One region of the Thermaerobacillus caldiproteolyticus genome, then DNA from elsewhere that is predicted to be linked to it. Evidence: riboswitches for the same ligand, from Rfam matches in the RefSeq annotation. Region 1 holds a riboswitch; the other holds the start of a gene.
What was found. Region 1 has a riboswitch for cobalamin ahead of ISX45_RS05595 ((2Fe-2S) ferredoxin domain-containing protein). Riboswitches for the same ligand answer to the same signal wherever they lie in the genome.
Positions count from the first base shown of each region.

Region 1 (4,017 bases):
GAGTTTCTGTATTCACGAATTATGATGGCAGGGGAGGCCATCGAGTGCTATTCGTCAAACATTTACAGGATGGGGGAAGAAACGGGGATGAGCGTTCCGTTAGCGCTGGCTATCAAGCTGCGAAATGAAGGGCATTTAGAACAATCAAGAGAACTTCTTTTAGATTTGGTCAAACGTTATCCGAATGATGGTGAAATTCATTTTTATTGCGGGCAAGTACATGATTCGATGGGATTGGAAAAAGAAGCGGTTGAATTTTATGAAAAAGCGGTTCGTTTAGGACTGAAAGAAGAAAGTTTAAAAGATGCATTTGTTTGTTTAGGAAGCACTTATCGCGTTTTGGGTAAGTATGACGAATCATTGGAAGTTTTAACAAAAGCACAGCAACAGTTTCCCGATTATAGGCCGATCCAAATATTTTTAGCATTAACATTATATAGTCTGAAACGATATTCAGAATCGATGGAAATTGTGTTAAAAAATCTAATCGATACGACTGATGATGAAGAATTGCATAGTTACCAGAGAGCTCTAAAGTATTATGCCGACCATTTAGAGTGATAAAGGGCGTGGACTTTTTGTATAATTTGTTGAAGACAGGGCATAACTATCAATGAACAGACAAAAAAGGTATACCGAAGTGCAAATTCATGTCAACTGATTTCCCAAATTCCCTTACAGAAATTATTGAAATTGTCCTGCGGTGTCAGCTCACGTAGTACAGTCAAAGAAGTAACTCATGAAGTTAATTCATTGGGCTATAGCCAAGCGGTAAGGCAACGGACTTTGACTCCGTGATGCGCTGGTTCGAATCCAGCTAGCCCAGTTCCTATAAAGGCAAGCGAATGGCGCTTGGCCTTTTTCTTTTGTTTGGAAGGATTTTTGACAAAAGTGTCAAATGATATAAAAAACGGACATACAGGGAAGGGGATTGGTGTGAAAACAGCGGATTTATGCGACCAATTTTTCGAACAACTTCAAGTTTGTCAATTATCGCTACATTCTTACGGGGGGAAAAAGGAATTTTCTGGACCGATTGCCACTGTTGATGTATTCGAGGATAATGTGCTTGTGCGTCAAGCACTTGAAACGATTCCGAAAGGATCTGTCCTCGTTGTCGATGGAAAAGGATCACGAAGCTGCGCGTTATTGGGGGATCGGCTTGCGCAAATCGCCTGCGATCGCGGGCTGGCAGGTGTCATCATTCATGGCTGCATTCGCGACTCGGCTGAAATAGCGAAGATGCCGCTTGGGGTCATGGCTATCGGCACCTGTCCGGTGAAAAGCAAAAAAGAAGGAAAAGGAATGCGTGATGTTGTGCTCGAATTTGGCGGTGTGCGCTGGGAGCCGGGCGCTTATGTGTATGCCGACAGCGATGGGATCGTCATTTCGCAAACGAAGCTTTCTGAAGCAGAATGATGAAAAAAGTTGTTGACGTTTTTCGAAAATTTATAATACTATGGATAAGGAAGCTTGTTCCATTGAAAACTGAATGACTCGTCAAAGCAAGTAAGGTGCCTTTCTCATAAAGGGATAGGCTTAAAAGGGAAGCACGGTGAAAAGCCGTCACGGTACCCGCCACTGTGATGGGGAGTTTCATTGCATCATGTCACTGAAAGCAATTTTCGGGAAGACGCAATGAAATGAAGATCCTAAGTCAGGAGACCTGCCTTATTTGTTCAGACGGATACCTACGGGATTATAGGTAGACGTGCTGGGAAAAGTGTGCCTTTATATCGGTTTTTAACGGCTGGCTTATTATATGCATTTTTTCTGCACCTCTACGTATAGAGGTGCTTTTTTATTTGGACGAAAAAGGAGAGGAAAAAAGTGGCGACATGGAATTTAATCGGAATGAAACATCACGTTCTTATTTGCAATGGAGGCAGTTGTATGCGAAAAGGGGGTGAGGAAGTGACAACAGCGATTCGCTCGGAAATTGAGCGTTTGGGATTGGACAGCGAAGTACATACATCTCGAACACGCTGCAACGGCCGGTGTGAAGATGCCTGTGTTGTCATCGTCTACCCTGAAGGAGTATGGTACAAAGCCATGAACGCGGAAAAGGGAAGAGAACTTGTGCAAAAACATTTGCGAGATGGTCAGCTGTTAGAAGAGGTGATGACATATCGATATGATGCGAAAAACGGGTTGACGATGTCAGAGAAATCGACTGCCCCCATTGGTGTTTTGAAAGTTTCTAGAAAGTAGAAAGGTGAGAAAAATGAATAAATGGAAATTAGCACTTTTGGTATGTTGTTTGAGCATTTATTTTACATTTAGCAGCTCCACATCTACGTTTGCAATGCATATCATGGAGGGATTTTTACCGGTTAAGTGGGTTATTTTTTGGTGGATCATTTTTTTACCTTTTTTTATTTTAGGACTGCGTTCTTTATTGCGTGTGACGCGTAAAAATCCTGAATTGAAGTTGCTCATGGCTCTGTCCGGAGCATTCACCTTTGTTCTTTCGGCATTAAAAATTCCGTCTGTGACGGGAAGCAGTTCTCATCCAACAGGAGTTGGGTTAGGTGCTGTTTTGTTCGGTCCGCTTGCGATGACGGTAATGGGGAGCATTGTTTTACTGTTTCAGGCGCTGTTACTTGCTCATGGTGGGCTGACGACACTAGGTGCAAACGCTGTTTCTATGGCAGTTGTTGGTCCGTTGGTGGCTTACGGAATTTATTGCTTTGGTATGAAGACTAGTATTTCTCAACGTCTTATCATTTTCTTGGCTGCCTTTTTTTCTGATTTGGCGACCTATGTTGTCACATCATTTCAATTAGCATTAGCCTTCCCTGATGCTACTGGCGGAATTAGCGCTTCGTTTTTAAAGTTTGTAGGTATTTTCGCTATCACTCAAATACCACTTGCACTTACAGAAGGACTGTTAACCGTGATTGTTTGGAATTTCCTTTGTACGTATAGCCGCCATGAATTAGAACAATTGCGTAAAGGGGTGTAAAAATTGAAACGAAATGTCTTCCTTCTCCTTCTCGCTGTCATTCTTGTTGCAGCACCATTATCGTTTATTCGCCATTCTGAGTTCGGTGGCACCGATGATAAGGCAGAAAAAGCTATTCAAGCGATTGATCCAAAATATAAACCTTGGTTTGAAACGATATTTGAGCCGCCTGGTGGAGAAATAGAAACGCTGTTATTTTCAGTACAAGCAGCAATTGGAGCAGGAGTGATCGGGTATATTATCGGCGTATATAAAGGACGTGCTGATCGAAGAGATGAAGCAAAATGATGAGCCGGTTTGATACAATTGCCTACAACAATCGATTACGAAAGGTACCTCCTGAACAAAAAGTTTTCTTTTCTTTTCTTCTGCTTTTTATCGTCATGTTAGGAAATCGTGACATGCAAACCGTTATTATCATTTGGCTGGCGGTATGGATTGTTTGGTATGCGCGTGTTTCATGGCAGGTGTATGTGAAAGCGTTATTGCTTGTTTTGACTTTTCTTTGTGTTAGTTTCCCCCTTCTTATTGTTTCGATCGATCATTCTTTTCATATTTCTGTGAACAGCAGCAATATCAGTTTAGTGATCACACTATGTTTTCGATCCATTGCAGCTTGGTCGTGCCTGTTTTTTCTTCTTGTAACAACACCGTTTACAGAGTTTCTTTATACGTTAAAGCGAATGAAAGTTCCATCAATTATCATTGAGCTGTTGTTTTTAACATACCGATTTGTTTTTGTTTTTGCCCGAGCAGCCGACGAACTTCATGTTGCTATGAAAGCGCGAAGTGGTGGAAATCATTGGCGTCATGCAGCGATGCTTATATTTCAACTTATACAAAAAACATGGCTATATTATGAAGCATTATCATTTGCTTTGCGTGCCCGCAGCTTTTCTGGCGAAATCACTTATGTGCAAAAAGAAGGGGACGTGTTATGTAAACGCTATTTATTCGAAGCGATTATCGGAGTGGTTATGATTGTACTATTGGGAGTAATAGGGGGAGAGCTGTTATAAATGTTGAAATTTCAGGATGTTTATTATACGTAT
Region 1 is NZ_CP064060.1:1,131,853-1,135,869, forward strand. Features, by position in the region: gene ISX45_RS05575 (GNAT family N-acetyltransferase) at 1-128, shown strand, start outside; gene ISX45_RS05580 (tetratricopeptide repeat protein) at 88-561, shown strand; tRNA gene ISX45_RS05585 (tRNA-Gln) at 755-826, shown strand; gene rraA (ribonuclease E activity regulator RraA) at 937-1,419, shown strand; cobalamin riboswitch at 1,496-1,688, shown strand; gene ISX45_RS05595 ((2Fe-2S) ferredoxin domain-containing protein) at 1,831-2,211, shown strand; gene ISX45_RS05600 (energy-coupling factor ABC transporter permease) at 2,225-2,965, shown strand; gene ISX45_RS05605 (energy-coupling factor ABC transporter substrate-binding protein) at 2,969-3,253, shown strand; gene cbiQ (cobalt ECF transporter T component CbiQ) at 3,250-3,984, shown strand; gene ISX45_RS05615 (energy-coupling factor ABC transporter ATP-binding protein) at 3,985-4,017, shown strand, end outside.

Region 2 (4,017 bases), 480 kb from region 1:
AGAAGGCAATGCTTCTAGAGAAATCGTTTTCCATTGTTGTGGACCTTCGATAACTTCTTTTTTCGTCTTTTCCGGTGGAGTTAATTGTAACGCATTATAGATGATTTGTCCTGCTCGTCCAAAATTTGAGCCAAACACAACAAAATCTTTTCCTGATAATTCATAAATACCAACTGTTTCATTTTTTCCAATAACTCCATGTAACTTTTCACGAGCGGCAGCCGCTTTTTTATCAAACTGTTTGATCCAATTTTCTGCTTTCTCTTTCTTTCCAAGAACATCTCCAAACACACGCATTTCTTCCTGAATGCCTTTGTAATGTCCAAACGGAATCACGACAGTTGGCGCAATTTTTGATAGCTGTTCATATTGATCATCTAAATAGACAATAATTAAATCAGGCTTTAATTCCGCTACTTTCTCAAGCGAAATTGGATTTCCGACATTTTCAATTCCCTTCATTTGATCTTCTGTAATATAAGGATTTTTCAGCAACGGATTTGTAACCGCAATCGGTTTTACTCCGAGCGCTAGTGCATTCCCTAAAAATTCATACGGCATAACGACACGTTTCGGATGAGTAGGAATCTTTACTTCCTTTCCATTCGCCATTTTAAATGTTTGAGTTGTTGCTTCTTCTGTCTTTGTCTGTTTTTCCTTTTCAGCCTCATTGTTTCCCTCTTGGTTTCCGCATGCGCCAAGCATAATGAGAAAAATAAGTAACATGACCCCTGCAAACAAAAATCTTTTCTTTTTGAACACTTGCTTCATCTCCTATCACAATTATATTGATATTATTTATTGTAAATAAAAACTCCTTGACAAGTCCATTCATTTTCTACTTTCTCCACAGCTGGTTATATAACTTTGTCCAGCCATGGATATTATGTCTACTTTTGAAAATACTATAGTTCGAATTATTTCTGGCTATGAGATAACAGCGTATCTACGATAATATCGATTTGGCCTTCAATAGCAATAGGATCATAATAATACATCTTGTCTAAATCCATTTCATAGAAATGACCGTTTTTTACAGCATCGAGATTTTTAAAGATGGGACTGTTCTTCATCTCATTGATTACACTATCCTCTGTATCATATACCGTAAAAAACATATGATCCGCAGCATATTCAGGTAATACTTCTAACGAAATCTGCTTAGGCGGTGTTCCCTTTTTAACCATTTCTTTAACCTTTTTCGGTGGATTCAGCTGAAGAGCATTATAGAGAACTTGTCCACCTCTTCCCCAGTTGGCACCTAACACATAAAAATCTTTTGAATGCAATTCATAAATACCTACTGTCTCATCTTTACCAATGACCCCTGCTATTTTTTCCCGAGCTTTTTCAGCTTTTTTCTCAAATCTCTTGATCCATTCCTCTGCTTCCTTTTTCTTGCCCAAAAGATTTCCAAATGCTCTTATATCTTCGCGAACATCATTGTTATATGTACCATAAGGAATGAGAACTGTTGGAGCAATTTTTGATAACTTATCGTATATTTCGGAATCTGAAGTAATGATGAGATCTGGATTAAGTTCTGTAACTTTTTCAAGTGAAATAGGAGTCCCAATATCTTTAATTCCAGAAAGCTGATCTTTTGTAAGAAATGGGTTTTTTAACTCATAATCAGTTGCCCCAACAGGTTTTTTTCCAAGAGCTAAAATTTCACCTAAATATAAGTCCGTTACAATTCTCTTTGGATTTTTGGGAATTTCAACTTCTTTTCCATTCACCATTTTATATGTTCTTGTTTCTTTTTCTTCTGTCTTCGCCTGTTTTTCGTGTCCAGACGCAGTTTGCCCCCCTTGATTACCGCATGCTCCCATTAACAAAAGGAGCAGGAGAGAACATACTAGCAACAATCTCTTTTTCAAATTATCCCCCCTTTATAAATGAAATTAATTATCAAAACCATAAATAATGATAATCATTATCATTAAACTTGTCAATTAAAAATTTTATATCCATTCAACTCTCCCTCCCCTGTTGAATAAAGTTTTTTATATCCTTAAATAACATTAGACTCAGCATATAGATGCATTTGATTGTAGAAGATAAATTCAATTTACTGTACTTGAGCAATTTACAATTCCGAAAAGAACATGAGCTGATTCCTTGATTAGAAATAATGTCCCGCTTAAGAAAAATGCTGAAACAAAATTTTTGTTGAAAAAACAGAAAAAATCACTTATTCTGAATTTCATAAATCAATTTCATATAGTTCAAGTTCACGCAACAGGTGTGACATAGTCGGAATCCCTTCTATGTCGCTTAAAAGGGAAGTTTGGTGAAAATCCAACACGGTCGCGCCACTGTAATGGGGAGTTGTCTATCATCATCCACTGTTTCTTGTATGAAATGGGAAGGAGATAGCCAACGATGATCCTAAGTCAGGAGACCTGCCTGTTGTATGCACTTACGACCTACGCGTCATAGGGAGGAGTGAGGATCATGATGTTGGGGCACTTTGCATATCTCAACACAAGTTAGTCATCTCTCACCCCTCTTACTTTACTGCGGAAAAGAGGGATTTTTTATTTGTGTTGAGATATAAATTCACTTGGAGGTGCTCATATTGGCCGTTTTTAGTTCAAATCTTGGTTATCCGCGAATTGGTGAACGCCGTGAATGGAAAAAAACACTAGAATCATTTTGGAATGGAGCCATATCTGAAACCGAATTGTATGACACGATGAAGCGGCTTCGGCTTCGTCATGTACAAAAACAGATGAAAAAAGGAATTGATCTTATTCCTGTTGGTGATTTTTCATTGTACGACCATATGCTTGATATGGCATTTATGTTCGGATATATTCCTTCGAGATTCCAACATATGAGCGGCGGTTCATTGGAAACATATTTCGCCATGGCCAGAGGAGCTAAACACCAAAGCGCATTGGAAATGACGAAATGGTTTAACACAAACTATCATTACATCGTTCCTGAACTTGAAAACACAACTCCTATCTTGGTAGAAAACCGACTGTTGCATCTTTACGAAGAAGCCAAACAGGAACTGAATATCGATACAAAACCAGTTATGTTAGGTCCAATTACATTTTTATTACTTTCAAAAAAATACGATCATAACGATTTCAAAACCCATCTGTCTTCTTTAATTCCTATTTATATTCAAGTGTTAAAAGAATTGTATGAGGCTGGAGTATCATGGGTTCAAATTGACGAACCGATTTTAGTACAGGATATAGATGAAACGATCATTCGCTTCTTTCATGACGTATACGATGCATTTCATGCGGCACTTCCTTCTCTTCACATTATTTTGCAAACGTATTACGAAAGCATTTCTCATTATAAAGAAATCGTATCATTGCCTGTGGCCGGAATTGGTTTAGATTTTGTTCATGACGAAGGCATAAACGTATCACATATGAGAAAATGGGGGTTCCCGGATGATAAAGTTCTTGCTGCCGGAATCATTGATGGACGAAATGTATGGAAGTCATCGCTTGAAGCAAAAGCAAACTTCATCGATCACCTCGCTCATTATATTGATGTAGATCGCCTAATCATTCAGCCATCATGCAGCTTATTGCACGTTCCTGTTACAGTTCAACATGAACAATCATTGCCGCCACTGCTGAAAGAAGCACTTGCGTTTGCTGATGAAAAGTTGGATGAGGTATACGAACTTACTCAATATGTAAAAGGAGATCGGACAATTGACGATTTTCGACATTACGATCGCCATTATCAATCATTTGTCATGTCCTCATCCCGGAATGTACAAAGCGTCCAAGAAGCGCTGGCGAATATCGAAACATATCCGACAAAACGAATCGACTATTCCAAACGGAAACATGATCACAAGAAGCGCTGGAATTTGCCCGTACTACCGACAACCACAATCGGTAGTTTTCCACAAACGAAAGAAATTCGTCAAGCTCGTCTGAAATGGAAAAAAGGCGAATGGACAGAAGAACACTACCAATCATTTATCCGTAAAGAAATCAAAAATTGGATCCATATTCAAGAGAAACTAGATATTGA
Region 2 is NZ_CP064060.1:1,607,275-1,611,291, forward strand. Features, by position in the region: gene ISX45_RS07870 (iron-hydroxamate ABC transporter substrate-binding protein) at 1-762, opposite strand, end outside; gene ISX45_RS07875 (iron-hydroxamate ABC transporter substrate-binding protein) at 918-1,880, opposite strand; cobalamin riboswitch at 2,227-2,427, shown strand; gene metE (5-methyltetrahydropteroyltriglutamate--homocysteine S-methyltransferase) at 2,582-4,017, shown strand, end outside.
Region 2: another riboswitch for cobalamin. It lies ahead of metE (5-methyltetrahydropteroyltriglutamate--homocysteine S-methyltransferase); the one in region 1 lies ahead of ISX45_RS05595 ((2Fe-2S) ferredoxin domain-containing protein).